2 regions of the Paenibacillus sp. FSL R7-0312 genome follow, and region 2 is predicted to be linked to the other one. Evidence: a T-box and tRNA genes for the amino acid it is inferred to sense, from the RefSeq annotation. Region 2 holds a T-box; the other holds one or more tRNA genes.
What was found. The T-box of region 2 lies ahead of MKX70_RS26170 (tryptophan--tRNA ligase). A T-box ahead of a tRNA ligase gene usually reads a tRNA of that ligase, here a tRNA-Trp.
Positions count from the first base shown of each region.

Region 1: it has a tRNA-Trp gene. The T-box ahead of MKX70_RS26170 (tryptophan--tRNA ligase) is inferred to sense a tRNA for this amino acid. The anticodon was not compared.

Region 1 covers NZ_JBBORE010000001.1:2,329,535-2,341,651, forward strand. The annotation lists gene MKX70_RS10215 (DUF4097 family beta strand repeat-containing protein) at 1-10, shown strand, start outside; gene MKX70_RS10220 (Fur family transcriptional regulator) at 136-567, shown strand; gene MKX70_RS10225 (glycosyl hydrolase family 18 protein) at 747-2,468, shown strand; gene MKX70_RS10230 (DUF2614 family zinc ribbon-containing protein) at 2,575-2,940, opposite strand; gene MKX70_RS10235 (nucleotidyltransferase-like protein) at 3,072-3,947, shown strand; rRNA gene MKX70_RS10240 (16S ribosomal RNA) at 4,380-5,937, shown strand; rRNA gene MKX70_RS10245 (23S ribosomal RNA) at 6,326-9,254, shown strand; tRNA gene MKX70_RS10250 (tRNA-Asn) at 9,318-9,393, shown strand; tRNA gene MKX70_RS10255 (tRNA-Ser) at 9,397-9,486, shown strand; tRNA gene MKX70_RS10260 (tRNA-Glu) at 9,517-9,591, shown strand; tRNA gene MKX70_RS10265 (tRNA-Val) at 9,708-9,783, shown strand; tRNA gene MKX70_RS10270 (tRNA-Met) at 9,818-9,894, shown strand; tRNA gene MKX70_RS10275 (tRNA-Asp) at 9,899-9,976, shown strand; tRNA gene MKX70_RS10280 (tRNA-Phe) at 9,996-10,071, shown strand; tRNA gene MKX70_RS10285 (tRNA-Thr) at 10,092-10,167, shown strand; tRNA gene MKX70_RS10290 (tRNA-Tyr) at 10,173-10,258, shown strand; tRNA gene MKX70_RS10295 (tRNA-Trp) at 10,264-10,337, shown strand; tRNA gene MKX70_RS10300 (tRNA-His) at 10,364-10,439, shown strand; tRNA gene MKX70_RS10305 (tRNA-His) at 10,489-10,564, shown strand; tRNA gene MKX70_RS10310 (tRNA-Gln) at 10,583-10,657, shown strand; tRNA gene MKX70_RS10315 (tRNA-Gly) at 10,664-10,738, shown strand; tRNA gene MKX70_RS10320 (tRNA-Cys) at 10,745-10,818, shown strand; tRNA gene MKX70_RS10325 (tRNA-Leu) at 10,855-10,933, shown strand; partial or broken gene MKX70_RS10330 (MFS transporter) at 11,088-11,378, opposite strand; gene MKX70_RS33405 (hypothetical protein) at 11,299-11,526, opposite strand; gene MKX70_RS10335 (TetR/AcrR family transcriptional regulator) at 11,695-12,117, opposite strand, start outside.
Region 2 covers NZ_JBBORE010000001.1:5,909,705-5,921,821, reverse strand. The annotation lists gene MKX70_RS26190 (ABC transporter permease) at 1-2,307, shown strand, start outside; gene MKX70_RS26195 (MFS transporter) at 1-4, shown strand, start outside; gene MKX70_RS26185 (ABC transporter ATP-binding protein) at 2,317-3,075, shown strand; gene MKX70_RS26180 (ABC transporter ATP-binding protein) at 3,148-3,861, shown strand; gene MKX70_RS26175 (hypothetical protein) at 3,854-5,452, shown strand; gene MKX70_RS26170 (tryptophan--tRNA ligase) at 5,777-6,778, opposite strand; T-box leader at 6,822-7,080, opposite strand; gene MKX70_RS26165 (serine hydrolase domain-containing protein) at 7,163-7,660, shown strand; gene MKX70_RS26160 (MerR family transcriptional regulator) at 7,896-8,771, shown strand; gene MKX70_RS26155 (GNAT family N-acetyltransferase) at 8,794-9,390, shown strand; gene MKX70_RS26150 (GNAT family N-acetyltransferase) at 9,409-9,882, shown strand; gene MKX70_RS26145 (ring-cleaving dioxygenase) at 10,206-11,144, shown strand; gene MKX70_RS26140 (flavin reductase family protein) at 11,175-11,768, shown strand; gene helD (RNA polymerase recycling motor HelD) at 12,068-12,117, shown strand, end outside.

The DNA of each region.
Region 1 (12,117 bases), 3.6 Mb from region 2:
CAAATATTGAATTAAGTAATTTTTATTATATAATAATAAATATAATGTAAGGACTTCGTTGACAACATTGAAAGCCCGGTCTTACAATTACATTAGAGTTATTATTAAGTTGTATAATTAAAGGCGGTGGCATGGATGGGTAGTGGCGTACAGCATGCATTGGAGCAACTGAAGACAACCGGTGTCCGTATTACGCCTCAGCGTCATGCGATTCTTACGTACCTGATGGAAGCGATGAATCATCCTACGGCAGACGATATTTACCGAGCGCTTGAGCCTCAGTTTCCCAGTATGAGTGTGGCAACGGTGTATAACAATCTTAAGATGTTTATAGAAGCGGGTATGGTCCGCGAGCTGACCTACGGTGATAATTCCAGCCGTTTCGATGCCAATGTGTCTGATCATTATCATGTCATCTGCCAGGAATGCGGTAAGATTGAGGATTTCAGCTATTCTTCTCTCCATGAGGTAGAGGAGCGTGCCGAATTGGCTACAGGCTTTAAGATTCATGGATTACGTATGGAACTGTATGGTGTTTGCAAATGCTGCAACGAGAAGCAGCACTAAGATATGGAATTGCAGGCGTGTAGAATCCGAATGCGGATTGTACACGCTTTTTTCTATGGAGCTGTTACAAAAATACAAAGCTTCCAGCAGTTTGGCGCAACCAATAGGGCCGCGATGTCGTATACTTAACAGAAGTGCTATCTGATTATAAATTTATCATACTGTTTGGAGGATATATTTTGGACAGAAGACAGAGACAAAGACGCGTCAAAAAGCGTGGAAGTCTTTTTCGCCGCTTATTGGGACTTGTCATTATAGCTGCCGCAGCCTTTTGGGTTGTTTATTATGTATTACCGAACCGTCAGCATCTGGATCCGGATTGGAAGGGGCTGGAGAAGCCTGTTTTTGTTAAGGGAGAGCTTACCGGATACTCAGCCTCAGGTACAGGGGACAGCCTGCTATTACCACTGCCGCTATTACAGGAATACGTAGATTCATCTATCCGTTACGAGGAAAAGAGCAAGTCTGTGATTCTGTCGACAGACAGCAGTCTTTTATATATGCAGGAGGATTCAACAGCAGCAAGTTTGAACAATGAGCCCCTGCAGCTTCGTCTTGCGCCTGAAGAGAAGGATGGGGTGACATATCTTCCGGCAGATACACTGGAGGACTTATATGGCTTTGAGGTAGACGAGGATAGCAGTACCGGTGCCGTTCTGTTAATGACTGCCGGCGAAACGGTGCCGTTAGGCAAAGTGAAGGGTAAGGAAGGCGGACGGACCAAAGCGCTCCGCAGCGGAGACTCCGTACATGCGCCAATCCTTGCTGATATGCCGCCGGGAGCCACAGTGAGAATCTGGAATTCAGACATCAAAGGCTGGCTGTATGTGCAGCTGGAGAGCGGATATACAGGCTTCGTCAAGGCGGACGATATTCTAGCAGACGGGAATAGGACAGTAGTGCAGCAGCCTGTGGCTCCTACCCGTGCCGAACGCAGCTGGAAAGGAAAGCCCGTTAATATGTTCTGGGAGGCAGTCTACGAACGCAAGCCGAATCCTGCGAAATTTGCTGATTTGCCAGGAATTAATGTGGTTAGTCCAACCTGGTTCAGCATTATCGATGTTAATGGTAATGTACGCAGCCAGGCTGACAGCGCCTATGTAGAGTGGGCTCACACCCAGGGCATGGAGGTATGGGGACTGCTCAGCAACAGCTTTGAGGCAGACCTGACTACGGAGGCACTATCCACGTATGACAGACGGATGAATACAATTGTGCAAATGCTGAAGTATGCGGATCTGTACAACCTGGACGGTATTAATATCGACTTTGAGAATGTATACACCAAGGACGGACCTAATGTAACCCAGTTCATGCGGGAACTGAAGCCCATGGCACAGAGCCGGAATCTGATTGTCTCTATTGATGTAACACCGAAATCAAACAGTGAAATGTGGTCCTTGTTCCTGGATCGCCGGGCGCTTGGAGCCGTGTCGGATTTCCTGATCGTGATGGCTTACGATGAGCATTGGGCGGCCAGTCCGGTTGCCGGTTCTGTAGCTTCCCTGCCGTGGGTGAGGAATTCTATAAGCCGGATTATTGAAGAGGATGAAGTGCCTGCCGAGAAGCTGATTCTGGGGGTGCCATTGTACACTCGTATCTGGACCGAGAAGACCGAGAAAGGTGAAAACAAAGTAAGTTCCAAGGCCGTCAGTATGAATGCGGTTCAGGAGATACTTGCCGAGAAGAAGCTGACACCGGTTCTTGATAAGGAAGCAGGACAGAATTATGTGGAATACAAAGAAGAGGGTGCTCTGCGCAAAATATGGATTGAGGATAAAGTTTCGCTGGCAGCCAGAGTCGATCTGGCGCAGTCCTTCGGCCTTGGCGGGGTAGCCTCATGGAATCGGAGCTTTGCCAATCCGGAAGCGTGGGAAGCACTCAAAGCGATTGTTGAATAATGCTTAGGGGGATTAAATATAAAACGGGTGTCGTCCAGTAGAGGACGACACCCGTTTTTGTTTGTATCCGGCAGGAGATTATTTCTGTAAAGACATATGAATTCGATTATTGCTTCAATTGCTGGACTTCAAGTTCTTCAGCGGTAATTGTGGCTTGTGCAGGGTCCATCGTGAGGATGGTGTGACAGAACATACAGCGGTCCGTTTTGCCAAGCATTTTGGTCAGCTTATGGCATTCGGGACATTCCACCTGGACAGCACTGGTTGAGAGCATGCCCGCCCAGAAGTAGATGGCCAGACTGGCCATCATGGAGATTAGACCAATGACGAGACCGATAGCAGCGACAACCTTGCCTGCAGACCCCCAGAATACAATGCCTGCGGTTCCCATAATCATAAGGCCCATACCCAGCATCGTAAGAAGCAGTCCCCATGTACGAAAAGCGTTGATTTTGGCCGATTTAAATTTCATGAGTATTATCTCCTAACTGAAATATAGTTCGGTTATCCAGGAGGAACTGACATGAATATGTAGAATATCATTTATGTAAAGAGAATTATAACTGACTGGATGCAAAATCGCCAAATTTGATGGAGGGAAGTATGGAACTGTCCAATTTGACCCTATTAAGTGGGGAGACATTTGATGAGAATGTTCTTGGAGCCGTTGCTTTGCGGCAAAGAGGCAATGATACATTTCAGAGCGCGCTGCTGCATGACTTTGATATGATGGTGCTCATGCTGCATGAGGAACAGGAGACAGAGCGAATTATAACCCACACCATTGCCGGGGACCGGCGGACGCAATCCGTGCATGTGGGTCTATCTGCTTTGGAACGCGCTGTGATGGCAGGGGACAATAATGAACTCCTTACCAGTTTAATGTCCGGTGAGGTGATCTGGGACCCTAAGGGAATATTGGCGGAGATGCGGAAGGAACTCATTCAGTTCCAAGGTCCGCTGAAAGAGCGGGTATTGTTTATGGAATTCTCCCGGTTCCTACATATGTATGTGAAGTCGAAACGTTACCTTGAAGCAGGCTGTACTATGGATGCTTATAACTGCGTGCTGATCGCTCTGTATCATTGGGCACGTATTGAAGTGAGCGAGGCCGGATATTTTCCGGAGCCCGCAGTGTGGGGACAGGTCAAAAATTTGAATTCTCCGGTTCATAAGTTATATGAAGAACTGACAGTAAGTACAGAAACGCTGGAGCAGAGAGTCGAACTGATTTTGCTGGCCTGCGAGTTTGCGTTAATGTCAAAAATGGCGGATTGTTGCGCCATGCTGCTCCATATCCTGAGCAGCCGCAAGGAGGCTTGGAGTATCAAGGAACTTCTGCAGCATTCAGGACTGAGCCAGCTCCAGGCAGAGCTACCGCTTGTTCTGCGCAAGCTTGTATCGCGTTCATTAATTAGAGAAATTACTTCTTGGGCTGTAGAGGCCGGGGACGGACATGCAATTCGGTATACCCTTTAGTTAGGTGGCTGTCCACGGACATGAATAGACCTATAATAGAAAAAGTAAGCAGGAGGATGGAGAGAGGTAGTGTACTCTCTTTTTTTATTTGTTCCTTGCTGCATGAGCGCAGATAATGAGGGGAATATTTAGGGTTGACTAGGACGCAACTTATGTGATAAATTATAACTCGTCCCTCTGACATAACGATGCGCTGCAAAGCAGTCGTAAATCAGCCAAAAAAAGAAATCAAAAAAAAGGTTGACTAAAACGAGGGCGCTGTGATATATTATAAAGGTCGCTGCTGAAACAAATAACGGCGACAAAAGATGAGACATTGATCTTTGAAAACTGAACAACGAGTGAGTGGGAGATCGCTTCGGCGAGATCCAAAAAAGAGAATGAAAATTCTCGTCAGATGTTTCAAAATGAGCAATCGCTCTTTCTAAAACCAATTTGGAGAGTTTGATCCTGGCTCAGGACGAACGCTGGCGGCATGCCTAATACATGCAAGTCGAGCGGAGTTCATTTGAAAGCTTGCTTTCAAATGAATTTAGCGGCGGACGGGTGAGTAACACGTAGGCAACCTGCCCTCAAGACTGGGATAACTACCGGAAACGGTAGCTAATACCGGATAATTTCTTTCCTCTCCTGAAGAGAGAATGAAAGGCGGAGCAATCTGCCACTTGGGGATGGGCCTGCGGCGCATTAGCTAGTTGGTGGGGTAACGGCTCACCAAGGCGACGATGCGTAGCCGACCTGAGAGGGTGAACGGCCACACTGGGACTGAGACACGGCCCAGACTCCTACGGGAGGCAGCAGTAGGGAATCTTCCGCAATGGGCGAAAGCCTGACGGAGCAATGCCGCGTGAGTGATGAAGGTTTTCGGATCGTAAAGCTCTGTTGCCAGGGAAGAACGTCCGGTAGAGTAACTGCTACCGGAGTGACGGTACCTGAGAAGAAAGCCCCGGCTAACTACGTGCCAGCAGCCGCGGTAATACGTAGGGGGCAAGCGTTGTCCGGAATTATTGGGCGTAAAGCGCGCGCAGGCGGTCATTTAAGTCTGGTGTTTAAACCTTGGGCTCAACCTGGGGTCGCACTGGAAACTGGGTGACTTGAGTACAGAAGAGGAAAGTGGAATTCCACGTGTAGCGGTGAAATGCGTAGATATGTGGAGGAACACCAGTGGCGAAGGCGACTTTCTGGGCTGTAACTGACGCTGAGGCGCGAAAGCGTGGGGAGCAAACAGGATTAGATACCCTGGTAGTCCACGCCGTAAACGATGAGTGCTAGGTGTTAGGGGTTTCGATACCCTTGGTGCCGAAGTTAACACAGTAAGCACTCCGCCTGGGGAGTACGGTCGCAAGACTGAAACTCAAAGGAATTGACGGGGACCCGCACAAGCAGTGGAGTATGTGGTTTAATTCGAAGCAACGCGAAGAACCTTACCAGGTCTTGACATCCCGATGAAAGCATTAGAGATAGTGCCCCTCTTCGGAGCATCGGAGACAGGTGGTGCATGGTTGTCGTCAGCTCGTGTCGTGAGATGTTGGGTTAAGTCCCGCAACGAGCGCAACCCTTGACTTTAGTTGCCAGCAGGTAAGGCTGGGCACTCTAGAGTGACTGCCGGTGACAAACCGGAGGAAGGTGGGGATGACGTCAAATCATCATGCCCCTTATGACCTGGGCTACACACGTACTACAATGGCCGGTACAACGGGAAGCGAAACCGCGAGGTGGAGCCAATCCCAGCAAAGCCGGTCTCAGTTCGGATTGCAGGCTGCAACTCGCCTGCATGAAGTCGGAATTGCTAGTAATCGCGGATCAGCATGCCGCGGTGAATACGTTCCCGGGTCTTGTACACACCGCCCGTCACACCACGAGAGTTTACAACACCCGAAGTCGGTGGGGTAACCCGCAAGGGAGCCAGCCGCCGAAGGTGGGGTAGATGATTGGGGTGAAGTCGTAACAAGGTAGCCGTATCGGAAGGTGCGGCTGGATCACCTCCTTTCTATGGAGAATCGTTTCCTGCAACGGAAACATTCAAATCGGAAGCTAAAGCTTCCACAATGAACCTTAGGGTTCAAACACTCACTCGTTGGTCAGTTTTGAGAGTTTAAGCTCTCATCTTTAAACTGTCTGAATTTTCGAACATCACAGTCGTGATTGTCCCGAAATTTCAGCACCTTGATCCTTGAAAACTGGATACCGAAACGAATTTGCGTTTTAGAACATCTTTTAGCTGAAACTTGTGTAAGCAAGTTGAAATAGTTATTAGTCATGCTGAGCGATGGTTTTGGATTATGAGCGACTTTTGGCTTTAAACAGACTAGCGGACGGATTCATCCGGAAGCGCTGTTTAAAACAAGATGAGCGAATGAGCCAATACCGGAGCGATTGGTTAAGCTAATAAGAGCACACGGAGGATGCCTAGGCGCCAGGAGCCGACGAAGGACGTGGCGAACAACGAAACTGCCTCGGGGAGCTGTAAGCAAGCTTTGATCCGGGGGTGTCCGAATGGGGAAACCCAGCTGTGGTAATTCGCAGTTACTCGTATCTGAATACATAGGATACGCAGAGGCAGACCAGGGGAACTGAAACATCTAAGTACCCTGAGGAAGAGAAAACAATAGTGATTCCGTCAGTAGCGGCGAGCGAACGCGGAACAGCCTAAACCAAGGGGCTTGCCCCTTGGGGTTGTGGGACGTCTCACATGGAGTTACAAAGGAATATGGTAGGTGAAGAGGTCTGGAAAGGCCCGCGATAGAGGTAAAAGCCCTGTAGCCTAAACTGTGTTCTCTCCGAGACGGATCCCGAGTAGTGCGGGGCACGTGAAACCCCGTATGAATCCAGCAGGACCATCTGCTAAGGCTAAATACTACCTGGCGACCGATAGTGAAACAGTACCGTGAGGGAAAGGTGAAAAGCACCCCGGAAGGGGAGTGAAATAGAACCTGAAACCGTGTGCTTACAAAAAGTCAGAGCCCTATTACTGGGTGATGGCGTGCCTTTTGTAGAATGAACCGGCGAGTTACGTTTAACATGCAAGGTTAAGTCGAGAAGACGGAGCCGCAGCGAAAGCGAGTCTGAATAGGGCGAATGAGTATGTGGACGTAGACCCGAAACCGTGTGATCTACCCCTGTCCAGGGTGAAGGTGCGGTAACACGCACTGGAGGCCCGAACCCACGCATGTTGAAAAATGCGGGGATGAGGTGGGGGTAGCGGAGAAATTCCAATCGAACTCGGAGATAGCTGGTTCTCCCCGAAATAGCTTTAGGGCTAGCCTCGGTGAATGGAGTGGTGGAGGTAGAGCACTGATTGGGTGCGGGGCCCGCAAGGGTTACCAAGCTCAGTCAAACTCCGAATGCCATTAACTTCTTGCCGGGAGTCAGACAGTGAGTGCTAAGATCCATTGTCAAAAGGGAAACAGCCCAGACCATCAGCTAAGGTCCCCAAGTGTGTGTTAAGTGGGAAAGGATGTGGAGTTGCACAGACAACCAGGATGTTGGCTTAGAAGCAGCCACCATTGAAAGAGTGCGTAATAGCTCACTGGTCGAGTGACTCTGCGCCGAAAATGTAACGGGGCTAAACACACCACCGAAGCTATGGCTAGATACTTTGTATCTGGGGTAGGGGAGCGTTGTATGTGGGTTGAAGGTGTACCGTAAGGAGCGCTGGACAGCATACAAGTGAGAATGCCGGTATGAGTAACGAAAAGATCAGTGAGAATCTGATCCGCCGAAAGCCCAAGGTTTCCTGAGGAAGGCTCGTCCGCTCAGGGTAAGTCGGGACCTAAGGCGAGGCCGAAAGGCGTAGTCGAAGGACAACAGTTTGAAATTACTGTACCACCGTAATCCGCTATGAGCGATGGGGTGACGCAGGAGGGTAGTGACGCGGACTGATGGATGTGTCCGTCTAAGCAGTGAGGCTGATGTGTAGGCAAATCCGCACATCAATAAGGCTGGGCTGTGATGGGGAGCGAAAATTGTAGTAGCGAAGGTCATGATCTCACACTGCCAAGAAAAGCCTCTAGCCAGGAGAAGGTGCCCGTACCGCAAACCGACACAGGTAGGCGAGAAGAGAATTCTAAGGCGCGCGGAAGAACTCTCGTTAAGGAACTCGGCAAAATGACCTCGTAACTTCGGGAGAAGAGGTGCCTCGGTAGGGTGAATAGCCCGAGGGGGCCGCAGTGAAAAGGCCCAAGCGACTGTTTAGCAAAAACACAGGTCTGTGCGAAGCCGCAAGGCGAAGTATACGGGCTGACGCCTGCCCGGTGCTGGAAGGTTAAGGGGAGTGGTTAGGGGCAACCCGAAGCTGTGAACCGAAGCCCCAGTAAACGGCGGCCGTAACTATAACGGTCCTAAGGTAGCGAAATTCCTTGTCAGGTAAATTCTGACCCGCACGAATGGCGTAACGACTTGGGCGCTGTCTCAACGAGAGATCCGGTGAAATTTTAATACCTGTGAAGATGCAGGTTACCCGCGACAAGACGGAAAGACCCCATGGAGCTTTACTGCAGCTTGATATTGAATTTGGGTACGATCTGTACAGGATAGGTGGGAGCCGTTGAGGCAGGAGCGCAAGCTTCTGCGGAGGCGCCGTTGGGATACCACCCTGATCGTATCTAGGTTCTAACCTAGTACCCTAAGCGGGTACGGGGACCGTGTCAGGCGGGCAGTTTGACTGGGGCGGTCGCCTCCTAAAGAGTAACGGAGGCGTTCAAAGGTTCCCTCAGAATGGTTGGAAATCATTCGCAGAGTGCAAAGGCATAAGGGAGCTTGACTGCGAGACCTACAAGTCGAGCAGGGACGAAAGTCGGACTTAGTGATCCGGTGGTACCGCATGGAAGGGCCATCGCTCAACGGATAAAAGCTACCCTGGGGATAACAGGCTTATCTCCCCCAAGAGTCCACATCGACGGGGAGGTTTGGCACCTCGATGTCGGCTCATCGCATCCTGGGGCTGAAGTAGGTCCCAAGGGTTGGGCTGTTCGCCCATTAAAGCGGTACGCGAGCTGGGTTCAGAACGTCGTGAGACAGTTCGGTCCCTATCTGTCGTGGGCGCAGGAAATTTGAGAGGAGCTGTCCTTAGTACGAGAGGACCGGGATGGACGTACCGCTGGTGCATCAGTTGTTCCGCCAGGAGCATGGCTGAGTAGCTACGTACGGACGGGATAAGCGCTGAAAGCATCTAAGCGTGAAGCCCCCCTCAAGATGAGATTTCCCAACTAGTAAGACCCCTTGAAGACGACGAGGTAGATAGGTTGGAGGTGGAAGTGCAGCAATGCACGGAGCTGACCAATACTAATCGGTCGAGGGCTTATCCAAATTTCTTAGAGCGCAGATTCGTTTCGGATTCAGTTTTCAGGCGATCAAGCTTGATATGTATATTCCCTGATAGCTCAGTTGGTAGAGCACTCGACTGTTAATCGAGTTGTCACAGGTTCGAGTCCTGTTCGGGGAGCCATTTGGAGAGGTGTCCGAGTTTGGCCGAAGGAGCACGATTGGAAATCGTGTAGGCGCCACAAGCGTCTCGAGGGTTCGAATCCCTCTCTCTCCGTAGCTTTACTTTACAAGTAGTTAACAGCATGGCTCGTTGGTCAAGGGGTTAAGACACCTCCCTTTCACGGAGGTAACATGGGTTCGAATCCCATACGAGTCACCAATTTCTTCTTCGATTAATGGGATGAGAATTCCCTGGGTTCGTTGAAGCATAGGCATCGTAAGGAATACATCGCAATCTCGTAACGGAGTGGAGAGTATCTCATACGAGTCATATATGGAGGCTTAGCTCAGCTGGGAGAGCATCTGCCTTACAAGCAGAGGGTCGGGGGTTCGAACCCCTCAGCCTCCACCATCTATCTTTTAATAGAATAGATCTTTAACATTGACGCGGGGTGGAGCAGCCCGGTAGCTCGTCGGGCTCATAACCCGAAGGCCGCAGGTTCAAATCCTGCCCCCGCAACCAATTTGGAACCGTGGTGTAGTTGGCCTAACATGCCTGCCTGTCACGCAGGAGATCGCGGGTTCGAATCCCGTCGGTTCCGCCATCTTTATGAAAAAATGTTCGGCTCGGTAGCTCAGTCGGTAGAGCAAAGGACTGAAAATCCTTGTGTCGGGGGTTCGATTCCCTCCCGCGCCACCATATTTCTTACAACTTAATACGCCGGTGTAGCTCAATTGGTAGAGCAACTGACTTGTAATCAGTAGGTTGGGGGTTCAAGTCCTCTCGCCGGCACCATCCTCGGAGGCTTAGCGAAGTGGCCAAACGCATCAGACTGTAAATCTGCTCACGTACGTGTTCGGTGGTTCGAATCCATCAGCCTCCACCATTTTTAGGGGCATAGTTTAAAGGTAGAACAACGGTCTCCAAAACCGTTGGTGTGGGTTCAATTCCTGCTGCCCCTGCCAAGTAATATCCTATAAAATTTAATATGGCGATCGTGGCGAAGTGGTTAACGCACCGGATTGTGGTTCCGGCATTCGTGGGTTCGAGACCCATCGGTCGCCCCATTTCTTTTATAAGAGTTATAAGGCATTGCAATTAAATAAGCTTCATATGGCGACTGTGGCGAAGGGGTTAACGCACCGGATTGTGGTTCCGGCATTCGTGGGTTCGAGACCCATCAGTCGCCCCATTTTATTAAATCAAATGTTGGGGATTAGCCAAGCGGTAAGGCAACGGACTTTGACTCCGTCATTCATAGGTTCGATTCCTATATCCCCAGCCATTATATGCGGACGTGGCTCAGCGGTAGAGCATCGCCTTGCCAAGGCGAGGGTCGCGGGTTCGATTCCCGTCGTCCGCTCCATTTTTTGGTGCCATAGCCAAGTGGTAAGGCAAAGCTCTGCAAAAGCTTTATCCCCAGTTCAAATCTGGGTGGCACCTCCATTTTATTTTAGAATCAATTGTAAATAATATGTATATGCCGGCGTGGCGGAATGGCAGACGCGCTCGACTCAAAATCGAGTGGGAAACCGTGGAGGTTCGAGTCCTCTCGCCGGTATCTGCTAAAAGAGTTCATCAGAGATATTCTCTGGTGGGCTCTTTTTTCTTTTTATTTGAGCTGTATTCTCTTACTCCAGTTATGCGTAGAACTATCAAGATCCAGGCAATCTTTATCAGAACCAACAAATTGATTTCTAGCCGCACCTAGACCAACGATACCTCATGCCTGCCCCCACAGCTAAGGGAACACTAATACCGGAAGCTACCGCCCCGCATAGATTCAGGGAAACAGAATATCCCACTGTCCATAGTACCCATTTGCTGCGGAAACTCCCGTTTGATCAGGCTCGGAAGTAATACATTACATAGGGGAATAGCAAACCTCAGAATTGCAGTTCCAACATACAAGGTCACTCCGCCCGATTACGACTGAACAGCAATGGTCCCACCGATGTGAGGGGAGCACGCAAATTCGCTGCGATAAAAATAATTCCTACGATCATGAACCAGAGTGTCGCTTGCTTGCGAATACCGGTTCTGGAGACGGACAGCTTCCTCAGCTTTATGACCATCCTGATTGGCAATGGCTTGATAAATCAGGTCATAGGAGTCGAGATAAAAGCCGCATCTTTGCTTCGTTTCCAAAACCATGTTCTGACCTCCAGGCTCTCGAACTTATCGGTATGCTGAATCACTTTTCTTATTACTGACCCCAAAATACTGGAGGAGCAGACATAAGTCCCATCCCCTTGCCTGGTCTTCAGCAGAAGAGCAGAGAAGCGGCCCTCAAAAATGAGCGTCCGCTTCATTTTAAATAATTTATAATTCTTCGGAATAAAATGCTTTGGATACTGCCTCTGTGGCTTTATCAATAAAAGCTGCAACTTTACTGGGGCTTTCCTTCAAACCACTACTCACCCACTTTTTTATAATGGCTATACTGCCATGAGCGGCAAACGTATACCAAGACTCAAATAATTGTGGATCAAAATATTTTAATTCCTGCTTCCATCGCTCAATGGTTAAATCGTGACTGATATAAAGGATTCTTTCTAATAATTCTTTATCGCCATGCTCTGAGAACAGAACCTCACAAATCGTTTTATTCGCTTTTATATATTTACATAATTCATAAGATAGCTTTTCAGGAGTTTTAACGTCAGAAGAATTAATCCCAAGTTGCTTAATTTCTTCGTAAAGATCATTCTCGATCGTTGAAAGAAGCTCAAACTGATTAGCATA
Region 2 (12,117 bases):
ATAATCCGCAATGATATTCTCAAAAGCAAAGGGACCACTCTGACCACGATGATATTTGTGGCGGCCGCTGCGATGCTTGTTTCTCTGTCAGCAATCCTGATCGTCAATCTGTCCGGAGCCATTGATACGCTCATGAAGCAGGCCGGAACACCACATTTCATGCAGATGCATTCCGGTGAACTGGATAAGTCGCGGTTTACCGCTTTTGCCGAGCAGAACAGCAAGGTTGATAAATTTCAAGTGCTTGATCTCCTCAATGTTGAAGGTGCGAGGATTGTAATCGACGGCCAATCGCTTGCGGACAGCGTTCAGGATAACGGCTTCAGCACGCAAAGCGGGAAATTTGATTATCTGCTGGACCTGGACGGGAACGTGATTACGGCAGCTGACGGTGAGGTCTATGTTCCGGTAAGCTATATGAAGGATGGCTCAGCAAAAGTGGGGAGTACGGCCAACGTCGCCGGCAAGAATTTCACTGTAGCAGGATTTCTGCGTGATTCACAGATGAACTCGCCGCTCGCCTCGTCGAAGAGATTCCTTATAAGCCAGCATGATTATGCGGAAATTCAGAGTTCCGGAAGCACAGAATATCTGATTGAGTTCAGACTCAGAGATCTGTCCATGCTTGGCGCATTCGAAACAGACTACACCACTGCAGGTCTAGAAGCCAACGGACCAACCCTAACCTATCCCCTGTTCAAAATGGTGAATGCTATTTCCGACGGACTTATGATCGCGGTCATCCTCCTGGCAAGTCTGCTAGTTGTTGTTATCGCATTTATGTGTATACGTTTTACACTCCTTGCAACTATAGAGAGCGATTACCGTGAGATCGGTGTGATGAAAGCCATCGGATTACGTGTTTCTGACCTGAAGAAGATCTATCTTGCGAAATACGCTGGTGTGGCGGCGCTGGGCAGTGTTCTCGGATTTGCGCTTTCCTTTGTATTCAGAGGCTTGCTACTTGTCAATATCAGGTTATACATGGGGGAGAGTGAGAACTCTGCGCTTGCCTTAGGCTGCGGAGTCATTGGCGTACTGCTTGTATTCCTTGCGGTTACCGCTTATGTGAACAGGGTGCTGACACGCTTCCGGAAGATTTCCCCTGCAGAAGCCATCCGCTTCGGTACTTCACAGGAACAACCGGCGGGCTCGAAGCGTTTCAATCTGAGCGGGAACCGGCTGCTGAATACGAATGTTTTTCTAGGTATCAAGGATGTCCTGTCGAGGAAAAGGCTATATGGCACAATGCTCGCTGTACTCATAATTTCTGCATTTATAATGATTGTTCCCCAGAACCTCTACAATACGATTGCCTCCAAAAGCTTCATCACCTACATGGGAATCGGGGACAGTGATATACGCCTGGATATTCAGCAGACCGGCAATATTACTGAGAAGGCTGCTGATATTGCTCAGGTCATGGAGAACGACACAGCCATCTCCCGATACGCTGTACTTACAACACAGGCTCTCAAGGTGAAGCTGGAGAATGGATCAGTGGAACGGTTAAAGGTTGAGATCGGTGACCATTCAATTTTCCCTGTAGCCTATTCTGAAGGACGTGGGCCGGCTGCAGAGGACGAAGTTGCCCTCTCGGCTGTGAATGCTGATGAGCTGGGCAAAAAGGCTGGGGATCCCATTACACTGTTGGTTGACGGGGAACCCAGGGAGCTTACAGTATGCGGAATTTATTCGGATGTTACCAATGGCGGAAAAACGGCCAAAGCCGTATTCACCACGAATTCAGCGGAAGCCATGTGGTCCGTTATTTATGCGGAGCTTGCAGATCCATCGCTAACCGGCAGTAAGGTAACCGAATATGCGGACCGCTTCAATTATGCGAAGGTGTCGGGGATTGATGAATATGTTACACAGACCTTCGGCTCTACCATCAGCTCAGTCGGTAAGGCCTCCCGGTTAGCCATTATCGTGATGCTGTTCATCAATGTACTGATTACGCTGTTGTTTATGCGGATGCTTGTGGCCAAGGACCGGCATGCCATTGCCGTCATGAAGTCACTCGGGTTTACGAATTCGGATCTGACTGTACAATATTTCTCACGTTCGGTATTCGTGCTGCTTATCGGGATGGTTCTCGGCACATTGCTGGCAAACACGCTCGGGCAGGTACTTGCGGGTGTACTGATTTCCTCGTTTGGAGCTTCATCGTTCAAGTTCGTGATCAATCCGCTATCGGCGTATGTATTATGTCCGCTGATGATGGCAGGCTCAGTGCTGATCGCCACGATTATCGGTACAGCAGGAACAGGACGAATTCAAATATCCGGGAATATTAAGGAGTAGGTCATGGAGATGAAGAAGATGATTACCGGTATAAATATAACCAAACATTACGGCACCGGTGATGACAAGCGTAATGTTCTGGACGGAGTGTCTATCGAAATTAAAGAAGGGGAGTTCGTGTCAGTTATGGGACCTTCGGGCTCTGGTAAGTCGACGCTGATGTTTGCGCTGAGCGGAATGGAGCGGATGGACGGCGGACGGGTTACTTTTGACGGCAGGGATCTGGGGACACTTGCGGAGAATGAGCTTGCTGACCTGCGCAGAACGGGAATGGGCTTTGTGTTTCAGCAGCCGACACTAATGAAGAACTTGAACATCCTGGATAATATTATCCTTCCATCCATGCGTGACAACAGACGAAACGCCGCAGGGATTACAGAGCAAGCAAGACAGCTTATGCAGAAGGTGGGAATCGCGGAGCTGGCGAAGCGGGATATTACGCAGGCCTCGGGAGGGCAGCTTCAGTGTGCAGGGATATGCCGCGCATTGATGAGCAGCCCGAGAATTATTTTTGGTGACGAGCCGACCGGTGCGCTTAACCTGAAAGCTGCCCAGGAGATCATGGACCTGCTGTCCGAGATCAATGCGGAGGGTACGGCGGTCATGCTGGTCACTCATGATGCAACGATTGCAGCGAAGACGGAGCGGATTATGTTCATGTGTGACGGCAGAATTGTGAGCGAAATGCGGCTGCCAAAATACAGCGGCAAGGATATTGAGGAGCGGGTGAACAAGCTCACGGCGAAAATGCGGGAGATTGGTATTTAGTGAAAATGAACGATTAGCGCAGGCTATACGTATTATAGTTATTTGCTAACACCAATGAAGAGGTGAGAGAACATGCTGACGATCAAACATTTTACGAAGAGCTATAAGGGCGGGAAGAAGGCGGTAAATGATTTAAGCTTAGTGGTCGAGCGGGGCGATATCTATGGCTTCATCGGTCACAACGGGGCGGGCAAAACAACGACTATCCGCGCTATGGTCGGTGTACTCGATTTTGAAGAAGGGGAAATAGAAATCGATGGAATCTCCATTAAGAAAGATCCGTTAGCCTGCAAGACGAAACTTGCCTATATTCCGGATAACCCCGATCTGTACGATCATCTTACCGGCATTCAGTACTTGAATTTCATCGGCGATCTCTTTCGTGTATCCAAGGCCAACCGTGAGCGGCTCATCCAGAAATACAGTGATGCCTTTCAGCTTACGGCCAATCTGGGTGATATGATCTCCTCGTATTCTCACGGGATGAAGCAGAAGCTTGCAATTATCTCTGCGCTTATTCATGAGCCAAAGCTCTTAGTGCTCGATGAACCTTTTGTAGGCCTTGATCCCAAAGCTGCGCATACGCTGAAGACCATCATGGCTGAGCTGTGCAGCAGCGGCGGGGCGATCTTCTTCTCGACACATGTGCTGGATACGGCCGAGAAGATTTGCAATAAGATCGCGATCATTAAGGGAGGCCAGCTGATTGCCCATGGTAGCACTGAAGAGGTGAAGGGCAAGAATAGCCTTGAGGAAGTATTCATGGAGCTGATCGACAATGATTAATATCTGGAGGTTAACGAAGCTGCAGCTGATGTCCTCCTTCGGCCTTAATAAAGCACTGCATACCAAAGATCCTGCAGAGAGACGCAAGGCGCTGCTGCTCAGCCTAACAATTATCGCTGGTGTACTTATGATAGGAGCGATGTCTTTCAGCTACAGCTTCATGATGGCTAAGGCTTTTGAAGAGCTTGGACGGATGGATTTGCTGCTGGCCATTATGATGGCTGTTACTTCGATGGTCGGGTTCTTCACAACGGTCTATAAGGCCAGTGGTGTATTATTCAGCTATAAGGACTATGATATGGTGATGTCGCTGCCGGTGAAGACGAGTCATGTTGTTGCGAGCCGTGTGCTTCAGCTATATGTGATGAATCTGTTTTTCACCCTGCTGGTTATGCTGCCGGCCGGTACGGTATATGCGATGCAAGTGAATCCGGGTGTGATTTTTTATCTGTTTTTTCTAATGACGCTTCTATTCATCACCTTACTGCCGATTATAGCGGCAACGATTATTGGCTCATTGATCAGCTGGATATCTTCAAGGTTTAGAGCAAGCAAGCTGATTAGTATACTCTTCACTTTTGCCTTCATTATTGTACTCATGCTGGGTTCATTTAATCTTAACGGAGACGAGCAGGAGCTTGCGGATTTAGGGGCTGGGCTGGGTGATGCGATCTTTAAGCTGTATCCTCTGGCTTCCGTGTATGTGGATGCTGTCTGCTCGTACCAGGTACCTTCATTGATCTTCTTTATTGCTCTGTCTGTACTTGCATTTGTACTCTTCTCCACAGTGCTGGCAACACGGTACAAAGCTATCCATACGGGACTAATGACCAGCCACGCAGGCAGCAAATATACTATGAAGCCGTTGCAGGCAAATTCTGCATTCAAGGCGTTGTATCTCAAGGAGCTGCGCCGCTACTTCAGTTCTACTAATTATGTGCTGAACACAGGCATTGGTATGGTTCTGTTACTGGTAATGTCGGTTTCCTTATTGTTCGTCAGTTCAGAGAAGCTCGGAGCCTTGCTTGAAATTCCGCAATTATCACAGTATTTGAGCACGCTGAGTCCGCTTGTGGTTTCCTTATTTGTGAGTATTAGCTGCACCACGGCAAGTTCGATTTCGCTTGAAGGGAATCATCTGTGGATTTTACAAAGCTCGCCCGTCTCTAAACCTACCATTATCCTCAGTAAAGTTGCCGTGAATCTCACCCTTACGTTGCCAGTCATTGCCGTAAGCTGGGTACTGCTTATCTATACACTGGGGACTGGATGGGCCGAAAGTATATTAATGCTTGTGATCCCAGTGATCTACGCTTGTTACTCTGCCATGCTGGGCGTTATTGTGAACCTGAAGCTGCCTAAGCTGGAATGGACAAATGAGGTTGCGGTAATCAAGCAGAGTGCAGCAGTGCTGGTGTCGATGATTCTCGGATTCATCAGTCTGGCCGCTCCAGCGGCTCTATTCATGCTTCTTAGTAATGTGAATGGAAATCTCCTTATGCTGATATACGCAGTTATAATGGCAGGGGGCTGCGCCGGAATGTACAGGTATATACGGGTTAGCGGGGAGCGGTTGTTTCAGAGGCTGTAGCACACAAAAGAAACCACTCTTAAAATAGGATTAAACCTTTCAAAGAAGTGGTTTCTTTGTGTTGTCTATGAACAAAGCTCATCATAGCCCCTCATGTTAATCTATTAAGGTTTAGTAACGCAGGCCATAAAAAACAGTAGCATCGCATGCGCATCCGGGGAACGGGCTGGAGGATGGCATCCATATCCGTTACTGACATTCTGGAAATTATACGTTGAGTTACGTACGGTCACCGATATTCCTCCCACCAGTCTATTTTATATCATGTATGGACTTGATAATTTTACCATATCACCCGCTTAGGCTAAACTCCGCTCCATGGATCTATTTATATCGTCCGATCCTGGATTTGACCTGGGCAAGCAGAGGTGCAGCTAGGGCTCTTGCCTTCCGGGCACCTTCACTCAGGATCGCGTCGATCTGCTCTGGCGCTGCCATTAACTCATTGTATTTGTTCCGGGGTTCCTCCAGTGCAGCATTAACCACCTGAAACAGCTCCTGCTTAGCCTCACCCCAACTGATGCCGCTTAGATATTGGTTCCTGAAATCCTGTACTTGAGCGGGAGCCGCAAACTCTTTGTACAGCAAGAAAATATTAGACGTATCCGGGTCTTTCGGTTCCTCGGGAGGTGTAGAGTCTGTTTTGATTTTGCTGATCAGCTTCTTCAGGTTCTCTGGTGTTTCGAACAGCGGAATCGTATTATTATAGCTTTTGCTCATCTTCCGCCCGTCCAGCCCTGGAATCACGGATGTGTTCTCATCGACCCTATAATCAGGCAGCTTGAAGGTATCCCCATAAATCCGGTTGAAGCCTTCGGCAATATCCCTGGCGATCTCCACATGCTGAATCTGGTCTTTACCGACAGGGACCTTGTCTGATTGAAACAGCAGAATGTCCGCTGCCATCAGAACCGGATAAGTGAACAGGCCCATATTGACTCCGGTATCCGCATCCACGCCTGATTGAATATTTTGTTCATGAATGGCTTTGTACGCATGGGCACGGTTCATTAGACCTTTGGACGTCAGGCAAGATAGAATCCAGTGAAGCTCGAAGATCTCCGGCACATCAGATTGTCGATAAAAGATTACCCGCTCCGGGTCCAGTCCCAGTGCCAGCCATGTAGCTGCGATACCATAAGACAGATTACGAAACTCGTCTCTGTCCTGTATGAAAGTTAATCCATGATAGTCAGCGATAAAATAAAGCGCAGTACAATCACTGGCCCCGGCGAGTTGCAGTGCAGGCTTGATCGCTCCGATGTAATTCCCCAGATGGACTTTGCCCGTAGGCTTAATTCCGGTTAATACAATTTCCTTACTCATGTTATCCCTCCGTTTATGTATCAAAAAGGGGTCCTCTCATCCTGAAAAGGACGAGAGAACCCCGTGGTACCACCTTAATTAGCCCGGATTGTGATCCGGACCCGCTTAAACGTATCGCGACATCGCTATATGCCCTGAATACGCGTCTCTTGTAACGATGAGACCTTCGCCAAAGCCTACTTCCTGAAGGTTCGGTTTGGATGCTCAGAAGCCCACTTCGGCATAATCCCTACACTGATTCGCACCGGCCATCAGCTCTCTGGAGTATTCGTTATGCGTACTCTCTTCGTCATTGCAAAGTTGTATAATATTGTATTACTGTATTTTTACAACATCTAAGGGTGAATGTCAATTGATAGTTAAAACAGATTAGGGAGTGAGTCCGTGCGGACATTACGTGAAAAGCTTGAGGATTATACGAATGAGTACCTGAAGCTGTGGGATTTTTACGGGGTTATTCAAGTTACCCGGAAGGGCGAAGTACTCTTTGAGAAGGCCTGCGGCTATGCGAGTATTGAGTTTGGAATTAAAAATGATATGCATTCATGCTTCTCACTTGCTTCCATGTCTAAACAGTTTACGGCTTTTGCAGTTATGCTTCTATGTGACAGGCAGGTGCTGGATATCGATCAATCCGCACAGCTATACCTACCTGCAGATCTGAAAATTGATGAGTCTATTACCGTACATCATTTATTGTCACACACATCCGGTTTATATAATTTTTATAATTTTGAGAATGATTTTTTCGGCGGATATAACAGAATGAATTACTCACAGACGGAGTACTTCCAGCAGTATATCAACAAGAAGCCCACAAAGCCGGCGGGTACAGAATATGATTATAATAACTCCAATTTCTGGAAGACAAAATCCAGATAGAAATCATAAACGGAAAATTATATTTCACGAGATTCTCCGGCAATTTTCATATTGAGCTCTATCCAGTAGGTGAGGGAGTATTTGTCCAAAGATATTATGACCAGACCCATCCCTACAGGATCGCAGAGAATGAGATGGGTGAGATGACTTTTTTCGGGCACACCAGGATTACTTCTTGATATTGACGCAGCGTCAAGTGATACGATAGCTATGAGATCTCAGAGAGGAGAGCGAAATGAACAGATCTGTTGCTATACAAGAAATGTCGGAGCAGCTGGGGCTGACGAGCCGTACGCTGCGCCACTGGGAAGCGGAAGGGTTATTCCAAAGCGATAGAGATGTTTCCTCCGGTTGGCGTGTGTACGACGAACATGCACTGGCATGTATTCGGATAACAGCGATGCTGCGGAAGATGGACATTCCGATCAAAGAAATAAAGACTGTCCTTATAGCGAAATCAATAGCCGGACTTAGTAAAGTCATAGAGAAGAAAGTGAACTCTCTTAAGAAGCAAAGAGAACAGGTAGGGCTTGTTGAGAAGCAGTTGACCCGGGTCCTGGAATACCTGGAGAGGCAGAATGAAGGAAATCTGGTCCTGGATGATATCCTTATGGAGACGGAGGCTGTATTTATGAGCAGTTTAACGGAACAGCATGTATTCAAAATCATTGACTTAGCACCCATGAGAGTCGCTTTTCATATTGTCGTGGACGTATCCCCCGAGGACAAAGTGATGGGGCCGCTGATGGATTGGCTGAGGTCAGCGAATCTGCTCGGCACGGCGCGTTTCTTCGGCGGGAACATGAAGCCTATGCCCGGCAGTGCCGGCAAACCTTATGGCTATGGAATGTGTGCGACCATTCCTGAGGGCGTTGTTGTGCCGGAGCCCTTTAAGGAAATGACGCTGCCCGGAGGATTATTTGCTATGCTGGAAAGCAGCGACGACATTGGCGGATCATGGAAGACACTGATGAATCAGTTATCACAAAGTAAGAAATACCGCTCTGACCGCGGACGGCTCTGCCTGGAAGAGCATATCCGTAATGATCATCCGGAAGGCAGCGGTAATCTGTATTATTTGAACCTGCTGGAGCCGGTGTTATTGAAATAAGTGTAAACGGCGGACTTCCTTAGTGAAGTTCCGCCTGTTTGCATTCAAGAATCTACATGCAATATATCATGGTGGAATGATGTATTTCATTGTAATGTTTGGAAGTGTATTTGAAGAGGAAATGGGGAGGGACATGGGAATAGAATTTAGGAAAATAAGTGAGTTCGGGCGGGGAACACTCTTTGAATTATTGAAAGATGCCTATGCCTTTAATTGCCGGTATGAGCAAAGCTGCCTTGCTGAATGGCGGGAATTTGACAACTTTTTCTTTGATAATCTGCAAATTGCCGAAAAATACGGATTCATCACAACGCTAAACGGTGAAGCCATCGGATTTGTTACCTGGGACCCGAGGAACCTGCCAGAGGTTGCGGAAATAGGCCACAACTGCATTGCTTCAGCACACAAAGGTAAAGGTTACAGTAAGATGCAGCTTCAAGAAGCAGTGAATAGAATCCTCCAAAAAGAAGTCCGTAAAATTATTGTAACAACGAATGATGATCTAATCCCTGCCCGGCGGATGTATGAGCGTATCGGATTCACCCTGGCGCGTAGAAGACCGAATAATCATATTGCCGGATTGGATGGCGAACACTTGGATTATGTATATTTTGTATAAAATCTGGAGGTACATAGGATGGAAGTGACATTAAGTAAAGCGGTAGTGGAAGATGCGGCGGCGATTCATGAAATGCAAACCCGGGCGTTCCTGCCCCTACTCGAGAAATATCAGGATCATGATACGAACCCGGCCAATGAAACCCTAGAAAGAGTAATGGAGCGGTTCAATCAAGCATGTGTAGATTATTACATCATCCGGAATGCCGGTGTTGCGACTGGTAGTATTAGAGTCGTGAAGAAAGGGGATAATCATTACTGGATCGGCACAACATTCATCTTGCCGGAATATCAGGGTCAAGGACTTGCCCAGCAAGTTTTCACCCAGATTGAGCGCATCTATGCTGACGCTAAGTCTTGGGGGCTGGCTACCATCGTGCAAGATGAAAGAAACTGCTACTTGTATGAGAAGCTGGGTTACAGAAGAACAGGTGAGACCAAAGAGATCAATGACAAGCTGACGTTGTGCTTTTATGAAAAAAAGCTTGTTTAAGGTTCACGTTAACGTTAAGAGATGAAGCTATAAAATGTTGTATTTATTGCAACTTTGATTCATAAGTAACTAAGTTTTCAAGGGATTGTTGTATGAAAATTTTCGATTAGGGACGTTTTAAGGAGGAGAATGTTGCATTTTGTGCAGGATTGTAAATCGTAAGAGATATAGACAAACGCTTGACAAGCGGATTAATAAAAAGTAAAGTGAGAATATAAATTATCTTAACTTAAAGATAATATTCAACCTAATATCTTAAAGTAAAGATATTATAAGCTGTACTAGTTGCTACTTAAAATTTATCAAAACAGGAGTGAATTCAAATGAATAAACAAACTATGGGCATTCATCATATCACCGCAATTGTCGGCCATCCGCAGGAAAATATGGATTTCTATGCAGGCGTATTGGGACTCCGGCTGGTTAAGCAAACCGTCAATTTCGACGATCCCGGAACGTATCACTTTTACTTCGGCAACAATGTTGGCAAGCCGGGGACCATTATCACCTTCTTCCCTTGGGCAGATGCGTATCAGGGTAAAATCGGCGGGGGTCAGGTCGGCGTTACTTCATATGTGATTCCGGTAGGGGCGATGGCTTTCTGGAGAGAAAGACTGACGAAGTTTAAGGTTGCTTTTACCGAAATGGAGCGGTTTGGCGAGCAGTACCTGGAATTCGATGATCCGCATGGTCTTCATCTCGAACTGGTGGAACGGGAGGCAGGAGAACGTAACGAATGGACCTTCGGCGGGGTAACACCAGAGGTTGCGATCAAGGGCTTCGGTGGTGCTACACTGCTGTCCACGCATCCGGAACAAACGGCGGAGCTGCTGGAGAAGGTGATGGGACTTACATTCGTAGGACAAGAAGGCGATGTCGCCCGTTACCATTCTACTGCGGACATCGGAAATGTAGTTGAACTCAAGGTAACTGCGGTGCAGCGCGGCGAAATGGGTGTCGGCACCGTGCATCATATTGCCTGGAGAGCGAAGGATGATCAGGATCAGCTTGAATGGCAGGATGTTGTGCATGATAATGGATATGGAGTAACGCCAGTTCAGGACCGGAATTACTTCAATGCCATCTATTTCAGAGAGCATGGGGAGATCCTGTTTGAGATTGCTACTGATCCTCCAGGCTTCGCCCATGATGAATCGCCGGAAACAATGGGTAGCCACCTGATGCTGCCGGAACAATATGAGCCGCATAGAGAACAGCTCGAACAGGTATTGCTGCCGTTCACAGTAAGAACACTTGACTAATTCAGCTTCAAATGAAGAGGGGGCACAATCATGATTTCAATTGATCCACTGCAGAATACCGAGCGAGATAATTATAAGCTTCTCACCGGGAGCATTATCCCGCGGCCGATTGCTTTTGTCACGACGATGTCGGGAGAGGGGAGCTTGAATGGTGCGCCGTTCAGCTATTTCAATATTGTTTCCTCCAATCCGCCGATGATCTCCATCTCGATTCAGCATGCTGCGGGCCAGTCCAAGGATACGGCACGGAATATTAAGCAGACGAAGGAGTTTGTCGTTCATATTGTGGATCAGCAGAATGTCAGGCAGGTAAATATCACCGCAGCGCCCCTGCCTCTGGACCAGAGTGAAGTAGCTTTAGCGGGACTGACGCCGGTAGATAGCCTGCAGATTGCTGTTCCGGGGGTTAAGGAAGCGAAGGTGCGGATGGAATGTACACTTGAGCATTGCCTGGAGCTGCCTAATAATGACCTGATTATCGGCAGGATTGTACAGTTTCATATCGATGAGGATATCTACGAACAGGGAAGAATTGATCCGGTGAAATTAGGGGCGGTAAGCCGCCTGGCAGGGAATAATTATGCGGGGATTGGTGAGGTTTTTAGCATAGAGCGCCCGGTTTAAGGCTGTGCTGGTAAACAGGCAGCCGTAGGAAGTCTGTTATACTCCGTTTCTTATATCTGAACAACAAAACCCTGGCGCAAGCGCCAGGGTTAATTATGTATCGGGAAGTATTGCATACAAAGAAGTAATATGTTAATGTTAAAGAACTGTTGATTTTTTCAAAAAAAGAACGGAGGTTATGCATCTTACTTATATTTTAATTATAGCAAATGGACATCCGGTTTGTCAACCTGCCAGTTTGGGATTATTTCAGCGGGGAGGATAAGGAATATCATTCAAGAAAAGGGAGTGGTCGGGTGATGGAGAAGATAAGCAGCTGGGAGCAGGAACAGGAGTGGCTGGAGCAGGT